Regions from separate parts of the Paenibacillus sp. BIHB 4019 genome, predicted to be linked through region 1. Evidence: riboswitches for the same ligand, from Rfam matches in the RefSeq annotation. Region 1 holds a riboswitch; each other region holds the start of a gene.
The links. A riboswitch is a leader RNA that binds a small molecule or an ion and turns the genes downstream of it on or off. The one in region 1 is predicted to bind cobalamin.
Positions count from the first base shown of each region.

Region 1 (3,507 bases):
AAGAGGTAGGCGTTCATCGTATTTTTCACATATGTTAGAGAAAAAGTATAATCGGTATTTTCGAGCGGCTTCAATAAATAAAGATGGTCTTTAAAATCATGGGCATCGATTTCTAATACATGGAATGCTCGATGAAAAGCTTCGTAATCACAGGTGATATTCGTTGAATATTTTCCGTTGGCATTATTGTCACAAAAGTACAGCTTTTTATTTGCATCATCATACCCATTTATCATGACTTCATGTGGGGATTTTGCCGAAATTTCATACTCTTTTATATAAAAACGATCGATCATAACGATTACATAATAGCCGCCATCAATCGATGCTTTAATAAAATCAAACAGGTCGTTATTTAAAATCGTCGAGCTTTGCCTGTCTAACGCTATCCGCTGAAAATCAATAAAAGGGCAGTCATAAAACTCAACCATTTTATCTCTATAATAACCGTTGAAGAAAAAGGTATATAATTGGTTTGGATCAGGAATATCGAATAAATTAATATAATTATTCATAAACCATAATTTTTCCGAGTCTACACGAGAGATAATAGAATAAAAATCACTGTAAAACCAATATGAATCAATAATTTGCTTTTCTTCAACTGGAAGGATTTTCACCGTCACTGTGATCATTCCTTTTCTATTTGATTAGGTTATCTATTGGGCTAACTTAATAAATAAGCTCATCATGCGTGAAGTAATTTCAATATAACATTACTGGAAAAAATATGAAAGTCTTATATTGAAAACACTTTCATATTCGAATTAAAGCCATTGACAGATTCCCGCTTCCTCCCTATGATTAAGAATGGATTACGGACAGGACGGGCTTATGAGCCTGCAAAACTTCATACTTGAATGAAAATAGGTGCGAAATGTTGGCTGGAACTTATACGTCTTCATTCGCTTAAAAGGGAAGTTCGGTTAAAGGCCGACACGGACCCGCCACTGTAAAGGGCAGCAGCTTACACAGGCTGCGCTCCCCTCACAAATAAGCCACTGGCTGATGAGCTTCTTTTCGTCGCAAGACGAATAGCAGAAGCTTACCCTAGCTGGGAAGGGAAGAGAGGGAGGCCCCAAGTCAGGAGACCTGCCTGTTTTAACATCACTGTTTGACCTACGGTGCTTAGGGAGGTGGTTGGTTATGCCCATTTATTGCAAAATGTCTAACGATTATTTGTTGCTTCATGGCAAGCAGACGCAGATAAGGTTTAGTTATTTAACATAAAAGCATTTCTGACTGCTTTCTTAAGGGTCGGGGATGCTTTTTTTTAATATAGGAAAGGATTTGATTTTTGTATCCTTTCTCTATATTTCTACGCGAAACGGCAGCTTTGCCGCCACAGGACGGCATTCGGCCGCTTACGCTTACTAGAAGGGGAGACGAAGAAACATGAACAACACGAAGAAGCCACTTAGCTTGACACTTGGAATGATGATCGTTTGCTTGATGCTGGTCCTTGCAGGATGCAGCACGAATGCTGGTCAAAACGCAGAGCAGGGCACGGATGCCGCCTCGGGAAATAACGCTGCTGCCGCTAATAAAACACTAACAATGGCGTACACATGGAACCCAGCAGGCGTTGATCCGCATGGCGACGATAGCTGGGATGTTATGCGCTCGGGCGCAGGGGAGACGCTAATTAAATTGAATGAGCAGCTGCAGCCATCCGCTTGGCTCGCGAAGGAGTGGAAGCAGGAGGATGCTAATACGTGGACGTTCAAGCTGGAAACGGGCGTAACGTTCCACGACGGCAAAAAGATGGATGCTGAAAGCGTAAAAGCATCGCTGCTGCGTTCCATTGCGAACAGCCATTTGGCGAAGGATTTGCTGCTAGTTAAAGATATTGAAGTGCTTGCGCCAGACGAACTGAAAGTGATTACGACACAGCCGAACTCGGCGATCATTTCCAGCTTGGCTGATCCAAGCACGATTATTCTTGATGTTGACAGCATGAAGGAAGCGGGCAGCTACCCGGCCATGACGGGAGCTTTCAAAATCAAGCAATTTACAAAAGACGTATCGCTTGTTGTTGAGCGTTATGATGGCTATTGGGGAAAACCCGCAAAGCTTTCAGAGGTGACGATGAAGTTTGTGACCGATGGCAACACGCGTCTGATGGCGCTGCAAGCTGGTGAAGTAGATGTCGCAACGGACATTCCGATTGACAGCATTGAGCTGGTAGAGAAGGACAGCAAGCTGGAAGTGCTGTCTGCCCCATCCGTTCGTACACATATGGTATTATTTAATATGAATTCTGCTTTGTTTAAAGAAAAAGCGAACCGCGAGGTTGTAGATCACGCGATCCCGCGCGAGGCGATTATTGAATCGGTTATGCGTGGTTACGGCACGAAAGCGAAAAGCCCGTTCCCGGAAATTTTGCCATTCGGCAAAGTGGCGGAGCAAGCAGCAGGGGAAACGACGGAACAATTGCTGGCCGCTGGCGGCTGGCAGAAAAATGCGGAAGGCATGTGGGAGAAGGAAGGCAAGCCGTTCGAGGCGACGCTTCTTACGTTCCCGCACCGACCTGAGCTGTCGGTTATGGCAGAGGTTATCCAAAATCAATTGCTTAATGAAGGAATTACCGTGAAAATACGCAAGGTTGAAAATATTGACGCTGAGCTTGCGAAGTCCGATTGGGACCTTGCTATGTACAGCATGCTAACGGCACAGACGGGAGATCCGCAATATTTCTTGAACATTTTCTATCAATCTGCTAGCGAATCGAACGTCAGCCATTATGAATCGAAGCCGCTTGAGACGGTAATCGATAAGCTTAACGATACGGCGGATACCGACGCGCGCAATGCGCTTGCGATACAGGCCCAAGATATTATTAATGCTGATTTGCCGCAGTCGTTTATCGTACATCCTGACAATGTATTTGGCGTGAAAAAAGGGGTAACGGGCTTCATACCGCATCCGATCGAATATTATTATGTGACGGCTGAAGTCGATATCCCTTAAGTAAAGGGTGAACTCAAGTATGCTTCGTTTTTGGCTCGAACGCGTCGCGCAAATGCTGCTCGTCATTTTTTGCGTAGCGACGCTGACCTTTATATTAATGAGGGTGTCTCCAGGCGATCCGGCGAGAATTTTGCTGACCACGCATAATATCCCGGCTTCGCAGGAGGCGATTGACGCGCTCCGGGAGGAAATGGGACTGACGGATTCCTTGTGGAGTCAATATATAGGCTGGCTAGGCGATGTATTTACATGGCAGTGGGGGACATCTTATATGTCCAAGGAGCCGGTTGCCGGGGAACTGCTCAAAAGGCTGCCCGCCACACTGGAGCTTGCTACTGCTGGCGCATTGGTCATGCTGCTGGCAACGTGCCTCATAGGCATGGTGACCGCAATTTTTTCAAAAGGGCTGCTGGACCGGATGGGCCGAATCCTTGCGCTGCTTGGCGCCTCGATCCCCTCCTTTTGGCTCGGTTTTTTATTGATTTATTTCTTCTCGGTCCGGCTTGGCTGGCTGCCTTCCATGGGACGCGGGGGCTT
Region 1 covers NZ_CP016808.1:7,129,101-7,132,607, reverse strand. Annotated here, with positions in the region: gene BBD42_RS30890 (hypothetical protein) at 1-626, opposite strand, end outside; cobalamin riboswitch at 852-1,114, shown strand; gene BBD42_RS30885 (ABC transporter substrate-binding protein) at 1,396-2,970, shown strand; gene nikB (nickel ABC transporter permease) at 2,990-3,507, shown strand, end outside.

Region 2 (3,507 bases), 2.9 Mb from region 1:
TTGTCTGGCATGCATGTTTTTCATCACCTTGACGACCCCCTTCCCGGATCTGCTGCAAGTGCTGAAGCGGTTGAAAATGCCGCAAATTGTACTGGAGCTCATGATCATTATGTATCGCTTCATCTTTCTGCTGCTGGATACGGCGGGGGCTATGCTGCTCGCGCAGCGTGCACGGGGCGGTCAACACGGTTTTAAAGGCAAATTGCGAGATACGGCGGCGATTGCTGTGCGGCTCTTCGTCAAAACGATGCATCGATACAAGGGGCTGTCGAATGGGCTTATGGCAAGAGGATTTACGAATGAAATCCGCCTTGCGCCTGCTGTAAAGCGGAAGGTTCGCCTCCGGCATTGGGCGGAAGCGGGGCTCGGCTTAACGATTTTACTGGCAGCAGAGCTATGGCTTCGGTATGGAGGTGAATAAGCTGGCGGATAACGATCGGGCATCAACCATTATGGAAATGAACCAAGTGAGCTATGCTTATCCCGGAACGGACAAGTCTGCTTTAAACGGGCTAGAGCTGCGCATTCCTGCGAACAAAAAGGTAGCGCTGTGCGGGCATAATGGCTCGGGCAAGTCGACGCTTTTTTTGCAGCTTATTGGCATTAATCGTCCGCAATCCGGTTTCGTAAGCTGGCGCGGCGAGCCGCTCTCTTACAAGCCTAGAGAGCTCGCCAGCTTGAGACGGCGCGTCGGGCTTGTTTTTCAGGACCCGGAGCATCAGCTCATTCTGAATACCGCTTATGAGGATATTTCCTATGGGCTGCGCAATGCAGGGCTTCAAGAAGAGGAAATTGACAGACGTACGGCGCGCATCGTTCAGCAGCTGAACTTGCAGGAACTGGCGCATAAGCCGCTGCATCATCTCAGCCTTGGGCAAAAGAAGCGAGTTGCTCTTGCTGGCGTACTGGCGCTGGAGCCGGAGTTAGTGCTGCTTGATGAGCCGGCTGCTTATCTCGATCCGATATCGGAGCAGCGGCTGATGGCTGAGCTGGACCGCATTCATGCCAGCGGCATAACGCCGGTTATGGCGACGCATGACATGAATATGGCCTATGCTTGGGCGGATTGGATTTTCATCATGAATGAGGGCCGCTGTATATTGGAGGGCACGCCGGAATCGGTATTTCGCGAAGGCGAGCGCCTCAGAAGCCTTGGACTCACGCTGCCAATGGTGCTGGAGGCTTGGGAGGCACTGCCGCCTGAGCTGCGAGGAGAACAGCAGGCGCCGCGTACGCTTGCCCAGTTTAAAGCGGCTGTAAAATCTTTTATTGTTTAAATAAATAAATAAATAAATAAAGAACGACCAACTAAATAGCGAGGAATAGGGTGCTCTTGCGTAACGTCTTGAGCTTAAAAGGGAAGTCCGGTGCAATACCGGCGCGGTCCCGCCACTGTAACAGCGGAGTTTTGCGCAATAAAGCCACTGGCATGATGCCGGGAAGGCGAGCGCAGCGATGATGATGCTGGAGCCAGGAGACCTGCCTTATTCTATACACTGCAGTACCTACGGGAGATAGGGAGGTGTTAAAGATGGCAGCCATCGTTTGTTGAAACGAGGGGCGTCTTTACCCACATTTCTGTACAGGGTAGGACGTCCCTTTTTGCAGTTTCTGGCTGGCAGCAAATTGGATGTATAGGGAAAGGCCGCCGCGAAGAAATTCGCTCGCACTGCCATAAGTATATATCTGAGTTTGTTGATGAAATAACAAAGGATTATAACTTCCATCCACACGGATGAATAATGAAAAACAGGAGGCAACAACAATGAGTCAAGTAAAAAGCAGCAGTTTGGGATATCCGCGTATCGGTGAAAACAGAGAATGGAAAAAAGCGCTGGAGGCGTTCTGGAGCGGCAAGCTTGCGGAAGCGGCTTTCTTGAAGCAGCTGGAGACGATTCGTCTAAACCATCTCCAATTGCAAAAACAGGCTGGCATTGATCTCATTCCGGTAAATGATTTTTCGTATTATGACCATATCCTTGATACAGCTGCGATGTTTGGCGTCGTGCCAGAGCGCTTTGGCTATACAGGCGGTCCGGTATCGGTAACGACTTATTATGCAATGGCGAGAGGCAACAAAACCGCTTCTGCATCCGAGATGACAAAATGGTTCAATACGAACTATCACTACATTGTTCCTGAGCTGAAGGGCATTACGCCGGCGCTGACCGAGAACCGTCCGCTGATCGCTTACCGCGAGGCAAAGGAAAAGCTGGGCATCGAAGGCAAACCAGTCATTGTTGGACCTTATACATTCCTCAAGCTGTCTAAAGGCTATGCCGCTTCTGAGCTTGCTGCGGTTGCTGCCCAGTATGTGCCGCTGTATGCACAGGTGCTGCGCGAGCTGGAGCAAGAAGGCGTACAATGGGTGCAAATGGACGAGCCTTCGCTCGTAACGGACGTATCCGAAGCAGATCTGGCGATTGTGCAAAGCATTTATGCCCAGCTTCATGAAGCGGCACCTAAGCTCAATTTGCTGCTGCAAACGTATTTCGAATCCGTTCAGCATTATGCTGCAATCGCGGCTTTGCCTGTACAGGGCTTAGGTCTGGACTTCACAGCTGGCGCTGAAAAGAACCTGCAGCAGCTGGAGTCAATCGGCTTCCCGCAGGACAAAGTGCTGGGTGCAGGCGTTATTGACGGCCGCAACATTTGGCGGGCCGATCTTCAGGAGCGCAAAGCGCTGCTTGCCCGTATTGCAAAAGTCGTGCCAAACGACCGCCTGATTGTAAGCTCCTCTTGCAGCCTGCTGCATGTGCCTGTATCAGCGGCTCTTGAAACGGCACTGCCGGCAGAGCTTGCAGGCGCACTGGCCTATGCCAATGAGAAGCTGGAGGAAATTGCCGTTCTTGCAACTGCGCTGAATGAAGGAGAAGCAGCCGTAAAAGAGGCATTTGATCGCAATGCAGCAGCTTTGGCTGCACTTGCTGCATCGCCGTCCCGTGGCCGTGCAAGCGTCCATGCCGCTGTAGCGAGCATCGATGCACAGCCGTCGGAACGTAAAGCAGTATTTGCAGAGCGCCAAGTGAGCCAGAAGGAACGCTGGCAGCTGCCATTCTTGCCGACAACGACAATCGGCAGCTTCCCGCAAACGGCGGAAGTACGCCAAGCGAGACAGCAATGGCGTCGTGGTGATTTGGGCGAGGAGCAATACCGCGTATTCATTAAGGAGCAAATTCAGCATTGGATCAAGCTGCAGGAAGAGATCGGCCTTGACGTGCTCGTTCATGGAGAGTTTGAGCGTACGGATATGGTAGAGTTTTTCGGAGAGAAGCTGGAAGGCTTTGCTTTCACGAAAAATGGCTGGGTGCAATCCTATGGCTCGCGCTGCGTAAAACCGCCGGTCATTTACGGCGACGTGCAGTTCAGCAAGCCGATGACTGTTGAAGAAACCGTTTATGCGCAGTCGCTGACTTCTAAACCAGTGAAAGGCATGCTGACGGGCCCGATTACGATTTTGAACTGGTCGTTTGTCCGCAGCGACTTGACTCGTGAGCAGGTTGCTTA
Region 2 covers NZ_CP016808.1:4,192,129-4,195,635, forward strand. Annotated here, with positions in the region: gene cbiQ (cobalt ECF transporter T component CbiQ) at 1-421, shown strand, start outside; gene BBD42_RS18235 (energy-coupling factor ABC transporter ATP-binding protein) at 408-1,277, shown strand; cobalamin riboswitch at 1,309-1,501, shown strand; gene metE (5-methyltetrahydropteroyltriglutamate--homocysteine S-methyltransferase) at 1,766-3,507, shown strand, end outside.
Region 2: linked by a shared signal. The riboswitch ahead of metE (5-methyltetrahydropteroyltriglutamate--homocysteine S-methyltransferase) and the one ahead of BBD42_RS30885 (ABC transporter substrate-binding protein) in region 1 are both predicted to bind cobalamin.

Region 3 (3,507 bases), 1.0 Mb from region 1:
AGAAAGCACAGCTCTACCATATCTGCTTTCAGTGTTGACGCTACAGAGGCGACAAACTCGCGCACCTCTTCATTGCCTCTCTCATCCCGGCTTCCGTGCCCTACAAACAAAACCGCATCCATCTTCCTTCATCTCCCTTGCTGTCGCTAGTCTCCGCACAATGCGTCTTCGATATGAAAAACAGGCAGCTCCTGATAGCGATAGCCTTCTATTTGACCCATTCGTTTGAAAAATTTATGAAAGCGCTCATTCGGATGTCCTTCCGATTTATAAAGCGCAATAATGCGTTCAATCAGTGGCACGATTTCGTCGACGGCAATGCCTTCGGCAACTGGCTGCGCGGCATGCGCGTTGCGGCCGACGGTTTTTCCGCCGAGGAACAAATCGAATTTGCCACGGCGATACACGATGCCGATATCCTCGTTTACTGCGCCATAACATGCCATGCCGCAGCCATTGAACCCGATGCGCAGCTCCTTCGGCATTGCCATGCCGCCGATCTTGTCTTGCAGCTCATCGGCATAAGGCACCGATTCCGCCTTCTCCAGATTGCAAAAATCGCAAGCCTTCAATTGCAGTACATCACCGATTGGAGCTAGGCTGAGCCCATCCGCACGCAGCTGCGCCGTCACACTGTCCGGGTCCGATGTCGGAATTCGCACCAGCAAATGATGATGCGGCGTATATTCAATCGAACCCTTCTCGCCAACAGCCTGCGCCAATGCTACGAGCTGCTGGGGCGTAAAATTTTTCGTCGCGACACCTGGGCTTACTGCAAACTCAAGCACCGATTGCTGCGCAAACACAGGCATAGGGCTCGATACTGCGCCAAACGCCGCACTAGGCTCGATACCTTTGCTGCGATCATTCAGGAGCACCGCTTCCATCGCCAAATGCAGAGGCGATACTGCCGGTACCGGGGCAGCCTCTGCCCTCATCGAAACGGCTGTATTTATTGGGGCTGGTGCCGGATTCACGGGCACAACCGGGGGTGCTACAGCAACCGCTACTCCGCTGCCCTGTCCATTACCATTTCTCGGTTCGTCTGTCGCAACCGCCTGCGGCTCCTCCCGCTCGAGCAGCTGGTCCGTCGCGTCATATTCATCCGCGCGATAGCCCCCGTCCGCTGGAAGCTCAGGCATTCCTGCCGTATGAAGCGCCCATGGCTCATTCTTCTCTTGCAGACGCTGGTGGGGCTTCAAAGGCTGAGCCCCTTCGCCTAGCGTATATTTGCGCTGATAGCCGCGCGGCGTAATCATTAGCCCGTCATAATTGACAGTAGTAGAGTTGCCGATAACGACTGTTGTCAGCATGCCGATATCATGGTCAAGCATCCGAGAAAGAGTCGTCACGACAATGTCTTCACGGTCGCGGTACGCGCTTTTCACAATGCCTACCGGCGTATCTGGCGAGCGGTATTTGAGCAAAATCCGCTGAGTCTCCACGATTTGCCGCGTTCTTCTGCCACTGCGCGGGTTATAAAGCGCAATGACGAAATCCGCTTGTCCGGCCGCTTCTACCCTGCGCGCAATAAGCTCCCAAGGCGTCAAATGATCGCTCAGGCTGATCGTGCAAGCATCATGCATTATCGGCGCGCCAAGCAGGGATGCTGTCGAGTTAATGGCAGAAATGCCGGGAATCACTTCAACCTCTACCCCGCCATTACGCTTCCAGCCTTTCTCAATCAGCACCTCATACACGAGTCCTGCCATGCCGTATACGCCCGCATCGCCGCTTGATATAACGGCTACCTTCTTGCCGTTCTCCGCTTGGCGCACCGCTTCCTGCGCCCGGCTGACCTCCTCTGTCATCCCCGTACGCACAATCGCCTGATCGCTGATTAGCTCCCGAATCAAGTCGACATACGTATTATAGCCGATGACAATATCGCTCTCCTGAATCGCTTCACGGGCGCGTTTCGTAATATGCTCGAAGCTCCCTGGGCCGAATCCGATAATTAACAGCTTGCCGACGCCTGCTTCACTCATTGATGCCCAACTCCTTCTATGTAGCAATTTACAATTTCTATCCAACAAAAAAAGCACCTCTAACAATATGTGTTAGAAATGCTTGAAAAGACCAATGTCCTTGTTAAACGCAGACAGCGAAGGGCCATCCAATCTCTAACACCTTCCTAATATCCACGTAGGTTTACAGTGTCGTTGAAATAAGCAGGTCTCCTGGCTTTGAAGCGTTAGGGCTTCACACAGTGGCGGGTCCGCGCCGGTCTCTCACCGACTTCCCTATTAAGTCAACTTGGGCGCTTTGGCGCCTGCTGACACTTATTCCCTTCCTATTAAATTGTAATCTTAATGATAACATTAGATTGTATGATCGACAAGTGCGTTTATGCCATCAGCCTTGGCGCAAATAGAGCCGGCGCAAGCACGGACAGCATGTCCAGGCTGACGCCAGCTCTATTTTTTTCCGGGCTATTTATTTCTTCTCCAGCGTGTCCCAAGCCGCTTTCACGAGGGAATCAAACAGCTCATCGTCCTCTTCCAGCTCATCCTCAACCGCCAAAAGATCTTCTTCCTTGCCCGATTCATTCAGAAAAAACAAACCGTAGCCCCACTCTGTCGCCTTGCGGCTGTGAAGGGTAATTTCGTATTGGTTCGTCTGGCCCTCTACTTCAAAATGAACCTTGCCTACGAAACCAGATTCCTTGGAGTTCGTCATGCTAGCATGCAAAATGTTAACTTTCATCTTCCATTCTTCCTCTCTTTACGTTACGACACCAGCTGCTGTAGTTGGTTCACTTGATTTAACAGCTCGTTGATTTTGTTAATCGTATTTGGAATTTCCGTTGCGTCAACCAATGCTTTGCCGTCTTCGATCTGCTTCAGCACCGCATCAATGCTGTCCTGCAGCTTCAAATTATAATCGACCACGGTCTGATGGACGTCCTTGGCAAAATCTGGCGCTTGCAGCTCGCCAAACTGCTTGATCGACTCCTGCACCGCTACCAGCTGTTCCTTATAATCAGCGCGTGCACTCGCATCGTTTACGGCTTGCTCCGCAAGCTGCGTCGCCTGCTCGCTAAAGCTCGTGAGCGTCTGCATGTATGTTGCTGCCCCCGTCACATAATCGGCCGAGCTCGATACGGAATTAACCGCCTGTTTGGCATCCTCAAATAACGAGCATCCTCCTAATAATAACATTCCAATGATTAAAAGTATGCTTTTTCCTGAACGAATGGCCATGTTTAATCTCTTCCTTTCCGCCTGTCTTGCACAGAGCACTACTTATACGGCAGATGCGTCCAAACGGTTGCATTTCGTCTTATTAATAAGCTTGTCCATCATTTATGTGGGCTATAAGATCAAATGAGACTAAAACAGCCCGAAAATTTCGTGGATTTCATTTAGACCATTTTCTTGTCAACCGACATTTCACATATACCTGCCAGTTACTTGTACGACGAAAAGGAGCTGCCACGAGGCAAGCTCCTTCCCTATCGTTATACAGACGATTCTATGAATGAGTATCTCGATTAATTTGGGATGG
Region 3 covers NZ_CP016808.1:6,089,050-6,092,556, forward strand. Annotated here, with positions in the region: gene BBD42_RS26345 (sirohydrochlorin chelatase) at 1-122, opposite strand, end outside; gene cobJ (precorrin-3B C(17)-methyltransferase) at 147-1,988, opposite strand; cobalamin riboswitch at 2,154-2,301, opposite strand; gene BBD42_RS26355 (hypothetical protein) at 2,437-2,706, opposite strand; gene BBD42_RS26360 (DUF6376 family protein) at 2,730-3,203, opposite strand.
Region 3: linked by a shared signal. The riboswitch ahead of cobJ (precorrin-3B C(17)-methyltransferase) and the one ahead of BBD42_RS30885 (ABC transporter substrate-binding protein) in region 1 are both predicted to bind cobalamin.

Region 4 (3,507 bases), 2.9 Mb from region 1:
TATTAACGCTTATATTTCTACGCGAAACGAGCTTGTGCTGCCGAAGGCAGGCACAGCCGTTTACGCTTGAAATATAAGAAGAATAAGTTTGACTCTTATTAACGCTTATATTTCTACGCGAAACGAGCTTGTGCTGCCGAAGGCAGGCACAGCCGTTTACGCTTGAAATATAAGAAGAATAAGTTTGACTCTTATTAACGCTTATATTTCTACGCGAAACGGGATTGTACTGCCAAAGGCAGGCACAGCCGTTTACGCTTGCCACCTCATTATCTGGTATAATAGGGCAATATGCAACAGGAGGGCGCTGGGGCCCGCGATTAGGAGGACAACGATGAAATCAAGATATATAGCAGGTATTTCGCTTGCCGTTATGGGGGCAGGCTTCATTACTACGAGATGGTGGCTGCCAGACAACACGTGGACGCATCTACTGGAAAGCGGCTTTGAAGCAGGGCTGGTCGGCGGAATTGCCGACTGGTTTGCGGTGACGGCACTGTTCCGCCATCCGATGGGCATTCCCATTCCGCATACGTCCTTGCTGCTCAAAAACCGGGCGAAAATCGTCAACTCGCTCATCAGCGCTATGGAAAATGAACTGCTGAATAAAGAAAGCATTACCCGCAAGCTGTCTGGCTTTCAACTGTTCGCAGGAGCAGCATCGGCGGCGACCCGGCTGATTGGCAAGCGCAAATTCAGGCTGGCAGCGGTTGATTTTGCCCAGTCGGCAGTAGAGCGCGTGCCTTTGGAGCGGGTTAGCGGCGTGCTGCATGGATTTTTGGCGGATTATGTGAAAAAGCAGGATTTTACGCCAATCGTTCGCAAGCTGGCGGATCGTTTCGTCCATGAGCGCTGGGATGAACGGGCGCTGGATTACGGCCTGGAGCATGTAGGCCACTGGATTCGCAAGCGTGAAACCGAGGAAATGCTCGGCAAGCTCGCCTTCAAAAAGCTGGAGGAGCTTAAGGTTGGCGGCTTCATGGGGTTTGCACTGCAAGCTTTCGTCGGCTTTATGAACGAGGAGAAGCTCGGCGGCTTGATCCAGAACATGCTGCTCTCAACGATGCAGGAGCTCTCCCATCCTGGAAGCCCGCATCGGCAAAAGCTGCTGCTTGAGGTGAGAGCCCAGGCGGAGAAGCTTGCCGATAACGAAGAGCTGATGCTCAAGCTGAAGCAGCTCATTGAACAGGGTGTGGACAGCGTAGAAACGGAACGCTTCATCCATTTGCGTCTGGAGGAGCTGAGACAGCTCGTGCTGGACAAGCTGGAGGAGCAGCATCGCAGCGGAGGGCGCGCCATTGTGCAGGGATACCGTTTTGCAACGGATTATTTGAACGGCAAGCAGGAAATGCTCGCCAATTGGGAAGAGGGCATTCGCGGTTATCTCGTTCGTCTTATTGAGAATAATCACTATCGCATTGGTGCGCTCGTTCGGGATAATCTCGACCGGATGGATGACAAGGCGCTCGTCTCCATGCTGGAGGAAAAAGTCGGCAACGATTTGCAGTGGATTCGCGTCAACGGCGCATTATGCGGTTTTGTCGTAGGCGTTATTTTGTCCTTCTTCTAACAGGGAAGTAGCCGTTTACATTTATAGGGGACAGCCTGAATTTTTTGTGATAAGATCAAACTACAAAATGACCCATGAATACAAGGTGAAACGGCTGTCTCCGTCCTTTGGCGGCGCGGCGTGTTTTAAGTCCAAGAAATATAGACAAGGGATTGGAACATCAGATCCTTTCCTATATTTTGAAAAAATGATTCAAATGGAACGAGGTGCCTTTGCGCACGTCAAAGGGTAACAGGGAATCGGGTGCAAATCCCGAGCGGTCCCGCCACTGTAATCGGGGAGTTTTCCTTCACCAGCAGGAGTCACTTGGCCTAAGCTTTAGGGCAGCCAGGGAAGACGAAGGAAAATAATGATCCGCTAGCCAGGAGACCTACCTCGTTCCAGCACCACATTGCCTTCGCGGAAAGGATAGGTGTACGAACGAAAGCGATTGCTACCAGTCTGTTTGCTGGCGCAACCGTCTATTTCTGCGTACACATGGCCGTTTTCCCAGCGAAGGGAAAGCGGTCATTTTTTGTTGTCTTCAGGCATGAACACATTGGGGAGGGTATTGAAACGAATGGTCAAGTTAAAAAGAAAGACAGCAGTTAGCACCGCTTTGCTGGTTATTGGGTTTACGCTTTTTTTACTGGTGAATGAGCCGCAATCCGCTTATGCGATGCACATTATGGAAGGATTTTTGCCTGTGGGGTGGGCGATTTTTTGGTGGGCGGCCTTTATTCCTTTTTTCATTCTGGGTGTACGCGCCATTCGGAAAATTACAAAGGAAGCACCAGAGCTTAAGCTGATGCTGGGCTTGGCGGCTGCCTTCACCTTCGTGCTGTCCGCGCTTAAGATTCCTTCCGTTACAGGCAGCAGCTCGCACCCGACGGGAACGGGGCTTGGCACGGTTATGTTCGGGCCGCTGCCCATGAGCGTATTAGGTTCTATGGTATTGCTGTTTCAAGCGGTGCTGCTTGCACATGGCGGGCTGACGACGCTTGGCGCGAATGCTTTTTCAATGGCGGTTGCAGGTCCCGCGGCGGGCTATGCCGTCTATCGGCTGCTGATGCGTTCAGGCAGCAAGCAAGGCGTGGCGATTTTTTCTGCTGCCGCTGTTGCTGATTTGGCCACTTATATCGTTACTTCGGTTCAGCTGGCTGTTGCTTTTCCGGCTGTTGAGGGCGGCATACTCGCATCCTTTATGAAATTTGGCGGTATTTTTGCGATTACCCAGGTTCCGCTTGCGATTAGCGAAGGCTTGCTGACGGTATTGATCTGGAACTGGCTGCAATCTTTTAATACAGACGAGCTGTCTATTTTGAAGCGGAGAATGAAAGGGGAGCGCGTATAATGAGCCGCAGCGCCAAAAATATTTGGATTTTAGCCATTGTTGTTTTGCTTGCCGTTGCGCCTTTACTATTCATTAACGCCGAATTTGGCGGCGCGGATGGCGCAGCGGAGGAAATGATCCAGACGATTGCGCCGCATTATGAGCCATGGGCGTCCCCGCTGGCTGAGTTGCCGGGAGAAACGGAAAGCATGCTGTTTGCGCTGCAAGCTGCGATTGGCGCCGGAGTAATCGGCTATGTAATTGGCCTTATTAAAGGGAAATCAGGGAAAACGAAGCAGCAATGATGAAATGGATTGATACGATTTCTTATTCCAATAAGCTGCGGGATTTATCCGCCCTTTGGAAATGCGGGCTTGCAGCCCTTCTGCTGCTGCTTGCCTATATCGCTCATCCGCTCGTACAGCTTGCCATTTTCGCATGGCTTGCGCTGTGGACGGTCGGCTATGCGAAAGTGCCTGCCAAGCTTTATGCGGCGCTGCTTTTCTCCTCTTGCCTGCTGTTCATTCTCAGCTTGCCCGCTCTGCTCATTGAATTTACTAATAGCAGCGGCAGTGCAGCAGGAAGCTTGGCGGCAGCGAAAGCAGGCTGGGTGCTCGTTTCATGG
Region 4 covers NZ_CP016808.1:4,188,551-4,192,057, forward strand. Annotated here, with positions in the region: gene BBD42_RS18215 (DUF445 domain-containing protein) at 335-1,570, shown strand; cobalamin riboswitch at 1,758-1,962, shown strand; gene BBD42_RS18220 (energy-coupling factor ABC transporter permease) at 2,130-2,903, shown strand; gene BBD42_RS18225 (energy-coupling factor ABC transporter substrate-binding protein) at 2,903-3,187, shown strand; gene cbiQ (cobalt ECF transporter T component CbiQ) at 3,184-3,507, shown strand, end outside.
Region 4: linked by a shared signal. The riboswitch ahead of BBD42_RS18220 (energy-coupling factor ABC transporter permease) and the one ahead of BBD42_RS30885 (ABC transporter substrate-binding protein) in region 1 are both predicted to bind cobalamin.